Regions from separate parts of the Bradyrhizobium sp. WYCCWR15520 genome, predicted to be linked through region 2. Evidence: riboswitches for the same ligand, from Rfam matches in the RefSeq annotation. Region 2 holds a riboswitch; the other holds the start of a gene.
What was found. A riboswitch is a leader RNA that binds a small molecule or an ion and turns the genes downstream of it on or off. The one in region 2 is predicted to bind cobalamin.
Positions count from the first base shown of each region.

Region 1: it holds a riboswitch for cobalamin, as region 2 does, so the genes downstream of both, metE (5-methyltetrahydropteroyltriglutamate--homocysteine S-methyltransferase) here and AC0QUY_RS21500 (TonB-dependent receptor) in region 2, are expected to answer to the same signal.

Region 1 covers NZ_JBWBWM010000059.1:2,248-9,746, reverse strand. Annotated here, with positions in the region: gene AC0QUY_RS38310 (adenosylmethionine--8-amino-7-oxononanoate transaminase) at 1-550, shown strand, start outside; cobalamin riboswitch at 4,209-4,404, shown strand; gene metE (5-methyltetrahydropteroyltriglutamate--homocysteine S-methyltransferase) at 4,507-6,834, shown strand.
Region 2 covers NZ_JBWBWM010000018.1:101,636-109,134, forward strand. Annotated here, with positions in the region: gene AC0QUY_RS21480 (CbtA family protein) at 1-263, opposite strand, end outside; gene AC0QUY_RS21485 (CbtB domain-containing protein) at 270-455, opposite strand; gene AC0QUY_RS21490 (hypothetical protein) at 512-787, opposite strand; gene AC0QUY_RS21495 (PepSY domain-containing protein) at 827-1,906, opposite strand; gene AC0QUY_RS21500 (TonB-dependent receptor) at 1,909-4,182, opposite strand; cobalamin riboswitch at 4,291-4,486, opposite strand; gene AC0QUY_RS21505 (LLM class flavin-dependent oxidoreductase) at 4,566-5,588, opposite strand; gene AC0QUY_RS21510 (amidohydrolase) at 5,803-6,951, shown strand; gene AC0QUY_RS21515 (TonB-dependent receptor) at 7,279-7,499, shown strand, end outside.

The DNA of each region.
Region 1 (7,499 bases), on a different contig from region 2:
CTGGGGCCGTACCGGAACCTTATTCGCCTGCGAGCAGGCCAATGTGACGCCCGATATTGCCTGCTATTCGAAGGGCCTCACGGGAGGAGCGCTTCCGCTCGCGGTAACACTCTGCCGCGCGGATATTTTTCAAGCGCATTATTCGAAAGACCGTACGCGTACCTTCTTTCATTCGAGTTCATATACCGCTAATCCAGTGGCCTGCGCCGCCGCAAAGGCTAACCTGGATCTCTGGCAAAGTCAGGAATACCGCCAGCGCGTGGCGTCGGTTGCCACCATGCAAGAGCAGGCCGTTGAGCCATTCCGCACCGACCCGCGCTTTGCAAACGTCCGTCGGGCGGGCACCATCACAGCACTCGATCTGCAAACGAGCGATGCCGGCTATCTCGCTAGCATCGGACCGAAGCTTCAGGCCTTCTTTAAAGACCGAAATCTGTTGCTGCGCCCGCTCGGCAATACGATCTATGTGATGCCGCCTTATTGCGTCACGGCGACAGATCTTGACCAAATCTATGCCGCCATCAGGGATTCTGCTGATGCGCTGGCTTGAGGGTGCCTTGGTGCGTGTAGCAGTAGGAGCATTTGACCTTTTCGGCGCTTAGGCAATAGTTATCTAGCTGAATATCAATCTACAGCAAACTTTAGAACCGATCTGAGAGAGTGTTGCTGATACACCAGATACCAAACGCGCCCGTAGATGGGGTGAATTCGCTAATGTTGCTGATAGCGCTCCCACAGGGTGTACGGCAGCGCGACCCAAAGACGCTCCCCATGAGGAAAGCGCAGCTGAGAAGTTCTTCTTTGATGGTCCGCGGTCAAAAAGTCTCCGCACGTTCTTATGAGGAACGCGAACACCTCGGCTTCGCCAAGGCAGCCGCAAAATCTACATCTTACCCAGCCCACAGTGAACATGCATTTCGAGCAGCTGGAGGTAAAACCGGATGCTGCCCTCTGACAGCGCAAAAGCCAGCGACGAGATCGGGTGAGTGCTGCCACACGCACCCCATCAGCCCGGCTAGTTGAAATCGGTCGAAGAAAGGCGTGCGATCGCAGGATTTAACCGCCGACGCGCCGCTCATTGCATTAATCAAGATGAATACATTCGTTACAAATTGGAAATCTCAGCGAAGCACTTCGATTGAGCGGTCGCTTTCACCAAGGCGGCGCACATCAGGGTCAAACTCTTGCGCGCATTGCCCGTACGCTAATGGGGAGACTTGGCATCGCCGGCGCGGCATTTCACGTGCGGGCGTGATGCTGAGGCGAAGAAAGTGCAGGGGGTATCCACCTAACTCCGACAGGAGGCGAGATGCGCAACAGCTCCCATATTCCCTACCACGGTCCAGTGAGGTGCTGTGCGATATGCGGCGGAAAGTTCGGGCTGATCCGCCACTACTGCTGGCGAACGGCCCTTTGTTCCATGAAATGCGTCGACCGCCTCAAGGCGCGGCGGGAGGCCGACCACAAATGGCTTCGCTGGTTGCGAGCGGCTTAATAGGCGGCACCGAGACGCCGCGGGAGACGGGGTCGGGGCAGAAGCGCATTAGCGGAGTTGAGAAACTTGTCATTAGAATTCGGTGTGACGCATTAAAGAGTAACATGGAAGTATCAGGTGACAGAGACGTCGGCAACAATCATCGACTTTACAGCTTACAGGATGAACAAGCGTGCCGCGGCTGACCTGTCGCGCGACGTAATTTGGTTGACTGCGCCATATCCAGCGGTCGCATCCTCGTCTCTTCTGGCCGTTTCTGGCCTGGATCCCGTTTGGTTTGCTGGATCCGTCCGTGTCGGAACAGGAGCCTTCGTGAGCAGTCCCCGGACGCGGCGCGGGGAACTAGTGACGGAGATGGATGCGCGACTGTTAACGTTTGTGCGTGGGTTCCCAATTTTGGAGACGAGATCGTTCTTGCCAGCATTGACAGTTTTCTCTCGACTTCCATAGGAAGCACTGACTGCAGGGATACGAGGCAAGCGATCGATCGAGATCTATAATAAGTCAAAGTTAAGAGCAGCCTCCTTGAACGTGTCGCGATTCCAATGCTGCAGCGGTGAATGGTGGAGGGACGTCGTGTCGCCTGGGCCGCCGCGTACGCATGATACGGCACGCATGGCCGATCCATCGTCGAAGTATCCTGGTCGGAGATAGTGTTGGCAATGTCGGCCTGGGATTCGGCAAGACAGCGTCTGTCAGCATGGCCTAGGGAATTATCCCTTGATGCGGCTGCTGCGCAGACAGGCAAACCCATGCTTTGCTTCTGGCGGAACGCCGGAGGACCATCTCGGTCTCACCCCCGGAGTGTTAATGTCATGCGTAGATCCGAGGTGCAGGGAATGAAAGCCGACCAAACGGGAGTGTGCTAAGATATATGTAGACTTGCACTGAATAGGTGTTTTCGTGGATGAGCAGTTTTTAAAGGACCGGGCCCAGATCATTCGCGATCTAGCGGACAAGGCAGACCCTTTCATTAGAAAAAGGCTGCTGGACCTAGCGGAACGGTATGATAGACGTATAAGACCGACGGTCTCAGATGACAAAGCGCGGCGAAACTAATTGGTCGTGGAACTGTTCCGACCGATCAGGCGACTCACCATTGATTGCACGTGGCCGATTTCGTGGTCGACATCCATGAGCGACGCTCTGGAGTCCGCCTGAAGGGACCCGACCGCACGTTTTCTTCAGAGCCGCTCGCGCCTGAAGACGCGGAGGCGGCTTATTACATTACGAGGACGTCAATCGCCCGTCTTGCGGAGGCGTCCTCTTCTCGAAATTAGGATGGGTGACCGTACGCCGGCATTTACGAACAACTGTTCGCCGAGGCTAATGACCTGTATCTGCGAGAACCTGCTCGCACCATGCGTTTTTGCGGTCAGAGCCATTGAGATCCTGCAAATCAATCTCTTGCCGGATGCAGAAAAAAGGCCGCGCGAATGTTACGCGCGGCCAAGTCAGGGAGGAACGCCCCAAGGGGCGGCTGAAGGAGCATCGAGATGAGTAGATCGATCACTCACCGAGAACTCCAAGCTTGTGAGAGCATCAGTGTTACGAGACGCTTTTTTGTTCGTCTCTAGTCGCGCGAAGTGATCGAATACTTGAGTTCTTGCGCGGTTTGGCGGTAATTTTTGTACATGTCTCGCATCTTTTGTGCAAAGATGATCAGCTGGACGCATCGTTCAGCTCGACGTATCGGTCGGTCTACCGCGATAAGCCCGGATACCTAAGGAGGTCACCGTTCCCTTCTTTGTTCAGGCGGGATGTCGTTTCGGCGACACTCATCACGGGTCTCGGTGATCTATTACAAGCCTGTACGTGACGTGCGCTGCGAGTTCAGAATCGTGAGAAGCTACAGGCCTATGGGAATGTCAACGTAGCGCATCGATGGCTCGTCAGCGTCCGCCGGACCGAGCTGGTCCGAAGCCGACTGGCAAGCCGCAAGCGCTGCCGATGTCTGCTCTATGGCCTGCAAATGGCGAAGCATCACGCGGATATGGCGCGGCCAAAATGGTCGTTTCGGAGTGCGACGGTGGACGGTTCGAGTCCGCAGACGACAGAATGGATGACATGCCGCTCGAAGGCCACGAGATCGGGGGTGCCCGTAACTTTCAAGCACGGGCCAGGAAGGTGATGCGGCAGTCGTGCCTGAACGGGCTGTTTTTGGCCAAGGTGGTCGCTGAGCCGATGCAGGCGATAGAGATGCGCGGAGGTGGGCAACCTTCGGTCAATGGCTACGTCAGCGCATGGGTACGGCGATGCGACAGTAAGTTTCGGCAAGATATGGGTGTGCCTCGCGATATAGCATGTAGGCGCGTGCAGAGTTGGAGGCGGCCGCCTACCGATTTTCCTGCGGCGCTCACCACCGCGGAAAATTCGAACCTTTGCCGAGCGGATGCCGGGCGTGCCGCTGCTCGCCAATGTGACCGCCTTCGGCAAGACGCCGTTTCTTGCGGCGGCAGAATTCGAAATAACTAATCAATGGCGATCTGGCTCGTGTCGGCGCTGCGGGTGGCGAATAAGGCGCAGGAAGATGTGTAAGCTGGGATCGCGCAACCGCCGCACCCACATGATTGTCGATCGAATCCAGACGTGCGCCCAACTCTATGCCACGATCGGGCCACACGACGACGAGGCTAGATGCCTCCGTTCTCCAGACAATCGCTCCGAACCGCACAAAGAATTATCGAGAGGTTGACGGAACAGTCCTCTTGCAGGTAATCGGAGATGTCGAGGTTCTCCGGATGGATCCGGAGCTAAGAGGGAAGCCGGTGCGATGCCGGCGCTGCCCCCGCAACTGTAAGCGGCGAGCCGCTGTCCAATAGAAGCCACTGAAGCCACGCGGCTTTGGGAAGGTCGGATAGCGGCGACGACCCGCGAGCTAGGAGACCTGGCCCGACAATATATTCGTCCACGGGCGGGGTGTCCCGGTGGTGCGCCAAGCAGTTGCCGCTTTCCGCGGCTTTTCTGCACGCGTCCGCCATGGCCTTTGCTCCCAACATGGGGTTGAAGCTATGTCTCTTCTCTCGATTCCTGTCGCTACCCTCGGTACGCCGCGCATCGGTCCGCGCCGCGAACTCAAACTCGCGCTCGAGAGCTATTGGGCCGGAAAATCTGACGAAACGCAGCTTCTTGAGGCCGCGGCTGCGCTTCGCGCCGCCAACTGGGCGCGGCAGAAATCGCTCGGCGTAACCGTTATTCCTTCAAACGACTTCTCGCTTTATGACCATGTGCTCGATACCAGCGTGATGGTCGGTGCCATTCCGGAAATTTACGGTTGGAGTGCAGGCCCTGTTTCGCTCAAAACCTACTTTGCGATGGCACGGGGCGTGCAGCGCGATGACCATGACGCGAATTGCGGTCACGCCGAGCACAGCGCGGCAGCGCAGGAGATGACCAAATGGTTCGACACCAATTATCACTACATAGTGCCGGAATATCACAAGGATCAGACCTTCACGCTTTCCTCTCGCAAGCCGATCGAGGAGTACGAAGAAGCGAAAAACCTGGGTTATCAGACGCGCCCGGTGCTTGTTGGTCCGGTCACCTTTCTCAAGCTCGGCAAGAGCGCCGATCCTGCATTCGATACGCTGTTGCTTCTCGATAGGCTGCTGCCGGTCTATGTAGACGTTCTCCGCGAACTCACCTTAAGGGGCGCCGAGTGGGTGCAACTGGACGAGCCATGTTTGGTCCTGGACCTCGATGCTGCCACACGCGACGCGCTGCGCCGGACCTACACCTATCTGGCGAAAAAGGTTCCCGACGTGAAGATCATGCTCGCTACCTATTTTGGAACGATCGGCGATAACCTGGAAGCCGCTTTGACGTTGCCGGTTGCGGGCCTTCACATCGACCTGGTCCGCGCCCCGGAGCAGTTGGACGTGATTGTCGCCGACGCTCGAAGGGATCTTGTCATTTCCCTCGGAGTCGTCGATGGCCGCAATGTCTGGCGTTCGAACCTTCCAGCGGTGCTCGACCGGCTCGAACCTGCCATCGCAAGGCTCGGCAAGGACCGCGTGCAGATTGCACCCTCATGCTCGCTGCTTCATGTCCCGATCGATCTCGAACTAGAGACCGATCTCGATCTCGATGTGAAAAGCTGGCTTGCTTTCTCCGTCCAGAAGATCGGAGAACTCGCAACGCTGGGCCGCGTGCTGGCTAAAGGATGGGAGGAAGCGGCGGATGTACTTGAGGCTTCGGAGGCCGCGGCCGTCGCGCGCGAAACGTCACCCAACGTTCACAATGCGAACGTCGCCAAGCGAATGGCTGCAATCGATGGCAGCATGCGGCGTCGTCACAGTCCTTTCGCCCGGCGCGCCGAGGTTCAGCGCGCGCGGTTCCGATTGCCGACATTTCCAACGACGACGATCGGATCGTTCCCGCAGACGCTGGAGGTTCGCAACGCCCGCGCAGCCCATTCCCGGGGAACGATGAGCGACGCACAATACGAGCAGTTTCTCAAGGAGGAGACGGCGCGTGCGGTGCGCTGGCAGGAAGACATTGGTCTCGACGTTCTCGTGCATGGAGAGTTCGAGCGCAATGACATGGTGCAGTATTTCGGTGAGCGGCTGTCCGGCTTCGCATTCACCAAGCATGGTTGGGTTCAGTCCTACGGCTCGCGATATGTCCGGCCGCCCATCCTGTTTGGCGACGTCTCCCGGCCGACGCCGATGGCGATGGAGTGGTGGCGCTTCGCGCAATCGCTGACCAAGAAGCCACTGAAGGCGATGCTGACTGGGCCGGTGACGATCCTGAACTGGTCATTCGTCCGTGATGATATTCCACGGAGCGAAGCATGCCATCAGATCGCGCTCGCGATACGTGACGAGGTGATCGATCTGGAGAGGTCCGGCGCGATGATGATCCAGATTGACGAGGCTGCGCTCCGAGAAGGATTGCCGCTGCGCAAGTCACAATGGAAGACCTACCTCGGCTGGGCAGTAGACAGCTTCCGCATCTGCTCGGCTGGGGTGGCCGACGAGACCCAGATCCACACCCATATGTGTTATTCAGAGTTCAACGACATCATCGATGCGATCGCGGCAATGGATGCCGATGTCATCTCGATCGAGACGTCACGGTCAAAAATGCAGCTGCTTGATGCCTTCAAGAGCTACAAATATCCAAACGAGATCGGACCGGGCGTTTACGACATCCATTCGCCGCGCGTCCCGGATGCAGCCGAGATGAAAAATCTCATTGCGCTGGCGCGGCAGCGGCTTTCCGATGCGCAGCTCTGGATCAATCCCGATTGCGGCTTGAAAACGCGCCGATGGGAGGAGGTGCGTCCCGCGCTAACCAATATGGTCGCGGCTGCCCGTGAATTGCGGGCGGCGTCCTGATCCCAGTTGCCGATCTCCGACGTCTTTTTTCACAGGGGGCGCCGATGCGTTTTCTAAATCAAATGCGTCCGCTTTGGAAAAGAGGGGCCCTGTTGCTGATTCATCGCTGGTGGGAGCGATGTAGCGTGGTGGCGAGAAAACGATCCTGAAGTTGGTCGGAAGCAAGGCTCAAACGATCGAGGGGAACGAAATGCTCTCGATCCATCTCGGTACTGCTGGAGGGTTGAGTTATTGAGTTGAGTGTTTGCCGACTTTGGGAACCGGAACGGCGAAGCGTCGGACGATTTGCGAATGGTCGACGCGGATCCGGACGATTCGTATCGTCTTGCCCGGTCATGTGAGGTCAGGCCGGAGGGCGCTTTCGCTTCCTCGTCTCGCGGGCGAACCAATCGTCTTCGTTCACCTGAGACAAGGCGACCTTTTCGCGCTGGAAGATCGCTGGGCTCATCAGTAGGTGCCATTGTCGAAGGCGTCGCGAGAGATTACTGGCTGCACTGCTGCTACCCACGGCGCTCCACGCCACCTCCGTCGCTATCCCCCACCCAACAGAGCAAATCCGACAGCCAGGGCGAAAACGGCATCGGAGAAAACTTTGGCGTAAGGTCGCAAACCCGATGAACCAGAGTCTATTGCTAATCGCAAAGTAGGCAAGAATATAGCTCCGT
Region 2 (7,499 bases):
GCAGCCGTCAGGCCGTTGCGCTGCAATCCTTCGGCTGGTTTCCAAGCGGTGGCCTCATGTTCGTGAGAGGCGTGATTATGGGGCGCATGCCCCTTGGTGGATTCGCCCGTCGGCTTGACACCGGCTTCCGGCGCCTGGTGTTCGTAGGTTTCGGCTTTGAGGATCAGCGGGACGGTGCTGAAGTATTGCAGGACAGTGACCGCGGCACCGCCGATCAGTCCGCTCAAGACCGCGGAAAAGACAATCGAACGAAAAATCGACATCGCAAATCAGTGGCAGGGAAACGCATTCGAATGACGGACGTCGTGCGCGGCGTTGTGGACGGCATCGATATGGGAGAAACCGACGAACCCCACGATGAAGAGACCGAGAGCCATGGCGAGAGCTGCCTGGTAGACCACGCTCAGGTCATGACTGGCGATCGGCAAGCTGGCAGCGGTACGAGTCTGTTGCATGACGGTTCTCCAAGGAAGCAGGCATTTCTAGCGGAAACGAATGTCTTTCGCGACCCCTAATTGCCCATTTGTTCGATTACGTCCCGGCTGGTGAGGTGAAAATTGACCCCGCGCGCAATTTCTCTTCGAGCAATTTTGGCCGCCGCCGCGGCACGGAAGGCGCGCTCCTGGTTGCGAAAAAAGGCCAGGCAATCATCAGGCTCCGGAAAAAACTGCAGTAGCGTTCGAAAGGCCAGCCGATGCACCATGCAGAAGCCGCGATGGTTGTCCGGCTCGAACGCCAAAGCGTCGATATCATCCCGCCAGCAAACTGGATTGTCGCTTTGATGCAACGGTAACTCCGGAGTTCAGCCCAGCGGAGCGGATTCGCTTTAGTCGCGCAGGTAGCGCCAGCCGATAACGACGCCGCTCACCGAGACGATAGCGCCCAGGATCGACAGCAGCCACACCACAATGTCCCAAGCCGGGCGGTACTTCAGGAACAGTTGAAAATCGAAACTGTGCAGCGCGTTGAACAGCCAGCGATATGTGCGCCGGCTGCTGTCCACGCGGCCGATGATATCGCCGGTGACCGGGCTGATGTGAAACCACGTCTTTGCGTCATCATCAAACACCGCACGCAACACCGGCAGTTCGCGGTCATGATGATGGGCATACCAGTAAGCGTCGTATTCCTTGAGGGTCAATCGCTCCGTGATGCGAGCATGCGGCAGCAGTTTTGCTGAGGCAGTCCAGAGGCGATCCTGCGAAAGCTTTGCAAATTCGCCCGATGTCACATCCAGTGGCGTCTGCGTGCCATCACGTGATGCAACGATGATCATCGGGCTGCCATCGAGCCAGACGAAACGCGCTTCAGTCGCGCCGAATTGCAGCGTTGGCAGCTTCGCCGCAATGGTCGGTATGTCGAGCGTGATCTCGCCGGAGTGCGAGGAGACATAGAGCTTGGTACCGGCATCGTCGCCGAGCGCAATCAGATAAAGCGGTCGCAGCGGATCGTAACGGGCAGTCACGCTCCATTGGTCGCGATCAACGATCTCTTCGAGCTGCGGTGTTTTGCTCGCGGGGTGGTATTGCGCGATCGCCCGCGCCTGTCCTTCGGAGAGGTTGGTGATGGCGCGGCCATCGGCGGCAGAGATCACCTGCCGCGTGCCGTCCCAGGCAGTCATGCGATACACGGGCTCGTCGGCCAGCATCGAAAGCCGGAGATCGCGCGGATAGCGGGTGACGCCAGCCTTCTTCATTGCGTCGTCCGGCGACAACGCCACTTTCTCCCATCGGATATCGGGAAGCGCTGCCAGCCTTTCCTTGTCGGAAAGGCCGGGAAACGCGACACACATCATCACGACGCCGGAAATGAACCACATGGCGAAGAACAGGCAGGTGATGATGCCGACCCAGCGGTGGCCGATATACAGCCACCGCCGGAGCGTGCGTTTCAGGGTGCGTGACACGCTCAGAACTTCACGTTGACGGCGAGCTGAGCCGTGCGAGGCATTCCGAGCAGCCATTGAGTGGTGCCGCCCGACGTCGTGTAAATCTCATCGAAGAGATTGTAGACGCGGAATGACACGGTGGTGTTGAGATCGGGCTTCCACTGCACCCCGGCATTGACGATGTTATAGGCCGGACGAGTGACCGTGTTGGCATTGTCCGCAAAGGTCTTGCCGACGATCTGCACGCCCGCATTGGCCGACCAGTTCGGTGCAAAGGCCCATGTCGCCCAGATATTGGAGACGTTCTGCGGCACATTGACAGGCACGTTGCCGGCATAGTTCACGCTTGCGCCGCCGACCGCCTGCACGAAGTCGTCATACTTCGCGCGCAGGAAGGCCGTGTTGGCTTCGATTCGCCAGCCATAGTCGAGCAAGAGGCCGACCGATGCTTCGACGCCACGCGATGATTGCTGGCCGACCTGAACGGTCAGCGACGGAATGTTGGGATCGCGTGCGAGCAGGTTGTTCTTCACGATCTCATAGCCGGCCAGAGTCCATTCGCCGCGGCCGCCCCAGAACGATTGCTTGACGCCGATCTCGATCTGCTTGCCGGTTGCCAGGTCGAAATTTTTGTTTGCGGCGGACAGCGAGATGAGCCCGCCGACCGGATCGACCGCGGTGGAGTACTGGCCATAGAAAGCGAGATCCTTGACGGGCGTATAGACCGCACCCGCGCGCCAGGTCGTAGCGGAGAACGACTTTTCGAAGCTGTTGGCGGGCGAGACATAGTCGGTGCGTGTGATTGTCGGCTCATCCTGACGGATGCCGGCAATCAAGGATAGTTGCTCGGTGACCGACAGTCTGTTCTCGGCAAACAGCGCGTATTGGTTGGTCACGCTGCCAAAGCCGGGAACCGTGGCGTTCGGGCTGTTGAATACGCCTGGAACGAAGTTGAACGGGTTGACGGATGACAAGCCGCCATAGGGCGAATTGTTGGTATGAGTAAAATTGATGCTGTTGATGTCGAAGCCCGCGACGAACTCATTGACCATGCCAAGGACATGTCCGCGGAGTTTCGCATCCGTGCGATTGCCGAACTGCTGCTGATCGTGAAAAATCTCGATGTAACTGCTTCGATTGATCAGGCTGGTGGCGGGATTATAGGTATAGCTTTCGACGTCGTTCCAGTGTCGTTTGGAGCTCAGATAGTAGAGCGTGTTCTGAATCGAGATTCCATCAGCGACCTGCCATTCGGTCTTCACCTGGTTCCAGCTATCCTGGTAGCGGATGTGGCTGTCGCTGACGTTGTAGTTCTTGAATCGTAGCTGTTCATCGAGCTTGCCGTTCATCAACGGCGTGCCGAAGTACCGCGATGGATTGCGGTCGCCGTAGTCCGTGGACAGCGTCCAGGTGACGTCTTCGTTCTGCCTGATCTGGACTACGGCACGAAGTGCGACATTTGAGGTGTTGTCGCGATCGACCCAGCCGTCCGACAGATTGCCGGCGGCGGTGATCCGATACGCGACGCCCTTGCTGACCGGCCCGCCGCTATCCACGGCAATTCGCCGCGTCAGGTTGCTGTCCAGCGAGACCTCGGCCTGGTTGCGAGGGACCCACAACGGCAGTTTCGAAACCACGTTGATGGCGCCGCCGACCGCGCCGGCGCCATACATCACCGACGCAGGGCCGCGCAGCACCTCGATGCGCTCGGTCGACCAGGTGTCGAACGGAAACGTCACCGTGCCGGCACCGATATAAAGCTGGGTGCCGTCATACAACGTCATCACGGACCCGAGGCCGGTGAAGCCGCGGGTATTGAACGAGACGCCGCCATTGCCGGGTGCCGGGCTCGCCGTGAAGCCGGTGGCGTTTTGCGTCACCGCGTCGAGGATATTCTGCTGGCCGCGCTCGGCGATGGTTTCAGCCGAGATCACCTCCACGCTGGCGGGGGTCTGCAGCCGCGTCAGGCCGAGCCGGCTGCCAGCCGTGCTGGTGCCGGTGAGGTTGAGCGTCGGTGCGGCGAAGGCCGGACCTGTCGGCGTGGCGACCGGCGTAGCGCCGTGGACTGCCACGTTGCGTTGCTGGCGGAGACGCGCGGCGCGGCTAGCAGCGCCGCGTCGGACGCTGCGGGCATTCGCCGGCGTTGCCGACGGATGCACCACCACGGGGTCGAGCGTCTGGTTCGGCCTTCCGGATTGTGCCCAGCCATCAGCGGGAAAAAGCAGGCAGGAGAATGCAATCGAGCTGAGAAACGCCCGGCGGTGCCGCGGCGCGAAGATGGTATGGGAATTCATCAGTATAGCTCGCGATAACGTGGCACGTCACCGCGAACGCTGTTTGGCCGCTGTCTCGAGGAGAGAACGGCTCAACACCCACCAGGACACCCCGCCCAATGTGCTCGCGTGTGACCACGACTGACGGCAGGTCTCCTGGCTTGCGGGTCGTTGCCTATCGCCGCCTTCCCAGGCCCGCAGGCCCAGTGGCATTTGGCGAAGGCTCACCGCTTACAGTTGCGGGGGCAGCCACGGCGTTGGGGAAATCCCCGCACCGTATTCCCTTTTGATCTCCCGAAGGAGAACCGTCATGTTCACCATAATTTCAATTTGAAAGGGCTGTCAATCGCGCGCCTCCCCACGACTGCAACATCAGCGTGGCGCTTACTCTAAAAGAGAGCGGCTCAACGCCATCCCAAAGCGGGTGCGACGTGAGTGAGAATTGCTTCGATTACATGGGCGTTGTACTCGACCCCGAGTTGATTGGGGACGGTCAGGAGGAGGGTATCGGCTTCGGCAATCGCCTCGTCCGCTCTTAGTTGCTCGATCAGCGCATCCGGCTCGGCAGCGTAGCTGCGCCCGAAAATTGCCCGTGTGCTTTCGTCGATGAATCCGACCTGGTCTTCACCTTCGCCGCCGCGTCCGAAATACGCGCGATCGCGGTCGTTCACGAGTGCGATGATGCTGCGGCTGACCGAGATCCGCGGCTCTCGTGCATGGCCGGCCTCTTTCCAGGCAGCACGGTATGCCCGAATCTGAGCGGCCTGCTGGATGTGGAAGGCTTCTCCAGTCTCGTCGCTCTTGAGCGTCGAACTCTGCAAATTCATGCCGAGCTTTGCCGCCCAAATTGCCGTGGCATTCGAACCGGCACCCCACCAGATCCGCTCGCGAAGGCTTTCGGAATACGGCTCGAGACGCAGCAGCCCGGGCGGGTTGGGAAACATGGGCCGGGGATTTGGTTGCGCGAAACCCCGGCCGCGCAAGAGGTCCAGGAAGACCTCTGCGTGGCGCCGACCCATGTCGGCATCACTTTCACCATCGGCCGGCTGAAAGCCGAAATACCGCCACCCATCGATCACCTGCTCGGGCGATCCTCTGCTGATGCCGAGCTGCAGACGTTGGCCGGAGATGAGATCGGCCGCACCGGCATCTTCCGCCATGTAGAGCGGGTTCTCATAGCGCATGTCGATCACGGCCGTGCCAATCTCGATTCGGCTGGTCTTGGCGCCGACGGCAGCCAGCAAGGGAAAGGGGGAGGCGAGCTGGCGGGCGAAGTGATGGACGCGGAAATAAGCGCCGTCCGCACCCAACTGCTCGGCCGCAACGGCGAGGTCGATCGACTGCAGGAGCGTGTCGGCGGCTGAGCGTGTCTGGGATTGTGGAGAAGCGGTCCAATGACCAAAGGAGAGAAATCCGATCTTCTTCATAGGGGAAGTCCATCTTCACGAATAGCTTCAACCGCCTTGCAGGAGGCGATCCTTGATCCCGAGGCGCTACCCGCCATCGATAGCGAATGTCTTGTGGTCGCTTTAGGAAAACATCTGCAAGGAAACATCTGAATGTATGCTGCCTCGCTGATCATGTAATCATCGATGGTCAAGTCTGGTCTGTCTCGCCAAATATCAATAGCAAGAGCTGCCCATGTTCCTGACTGAACACGATCTGACCGAGCTGATGGCATGGCGCCGGGAACTTCACAGTAAACCCGAATTGTCGGGGCAGGAAGAAAAGACCGCGGCGGCCGTGCAGGCGCTGCTCCATGCAGCCGGCGCCGACAAGGTCGTTGCAGGGCTTGGCGGCCATGGCGTGCTCGGAATCTATCAGGGGGACGCGCCCGGCCCGACAATCATGCTTCGAGCGGAGCTGGATGGATTGCCGATACAGGAGACCTCGGAGCTGGCGTATCGGTCATTGGTGCCGGGCAAAGCGCATCTCTGCGGGCATGACGGACACATGACCATCCTGGCGGCGGTCGCGCGGGGCCTGGGTCGGCAGCGGCCGAAGCGGGGACGGGCCATGCTGCTGTTCCAGCCGGCTGAAGAGGATGGCTCCGGTGCCGCGGCGGTCCTTGCCGATGCGAAGTTCGATGAGGTGCGGCCGGATTTTGTTTTCTCGTTGCACAATTTGCCGGGCCTTCCGCTCGGGCAGGTTTCAATTGCCGAAGGTCTCGTCAATTGTGCGTCGCGCGGAATGCAGATCGTTCTGACCGGGCGGACCGCGCATGCCTCCAGCCCCGAGTTCGGCGTTTCGCCGCAACGGGCCATCGCAACGCTGTTGAACGAAATCACCGCGTTGGGACGGGGTGGTGCTCTGGATCAAGCGTTTTCGATGGTGACGGTTACCCATGCAAGGCTGGGCGAGCCGGCATTCGGCATCTCGCCCGGTCAGGCTGAACTCTGGGTGACGCTGAGGACGCTGACCGATTCGACGATGGAGCTGATACGTCAGCAGGCGGAAGATCTGGTGCAACGCGTGGCGGCGAGCGAGGGACTTAAGGTCAGAATCACCTATCGCGACGTTTTCAGTCACTGCCTGAACAATGCGGAGGCAGTTGTGCATCTAAAAGCCGCGCTCGATGCAGAAAACGTGCGACATTCCGCGCAAGGCCTTCCGATGCGGGGGTCCGAGGATTTTGGACGATTCAACGCGCGATCCAGGGCCGCGATGTTCTTCCTTGGAGCAGGGGAGCAGCACCCCAGCCTGCACGAGCCGAACTATGATTTTCCCGATGAGCTCATTGAAATTGGTGCGAGAGTCTTCATGCGGAGCCTGCGCAACCTGTTGGATTGAAACGTTTGAACACATGCAAGGCCGCAGTGATGATGGTCATCCGTCGCGTTTGACGGTCACGCAACAAATTAGAACTGATAAAAATTAGAAAGATTCAAAGCGTGATGGCGTGTCGAATCGTACGAACGAAATTCATTCGTTGAAACGTGTGTCCGAAAAATCTTCGCGCAGGAATTTAGAACAGTTAGAAAGTGCGGTGTTGCTCTATCGCCACTGATGCAATCCGCTGTGCGCACGCAGCATCACCTTAGATAGCTTCTACTCGCTGTTTTCACTTCGGAAGTTAGAACGAGCGGGGACCTGCTTGTGGGCTTTTGGGGTGGAAGTATGACGTATGAAGTCGCTGCCAGAAATGTTGTGCGCGCTGTTTCGCTGGGAGCGGTAAGTTATCTCGCGCTATCACTGGATGTTTCGAGCGGCGTTCCGAAAGCGTTTGCACAAGGCAATCTGCCGCCGGTGACGGTGGATGCTCCTTCACAGCCAAGAGCACGGCAGACAAATCAGAGATCGCAAACATCCACGTCGCGCGTGCAGCGGCGTGTTGCTGC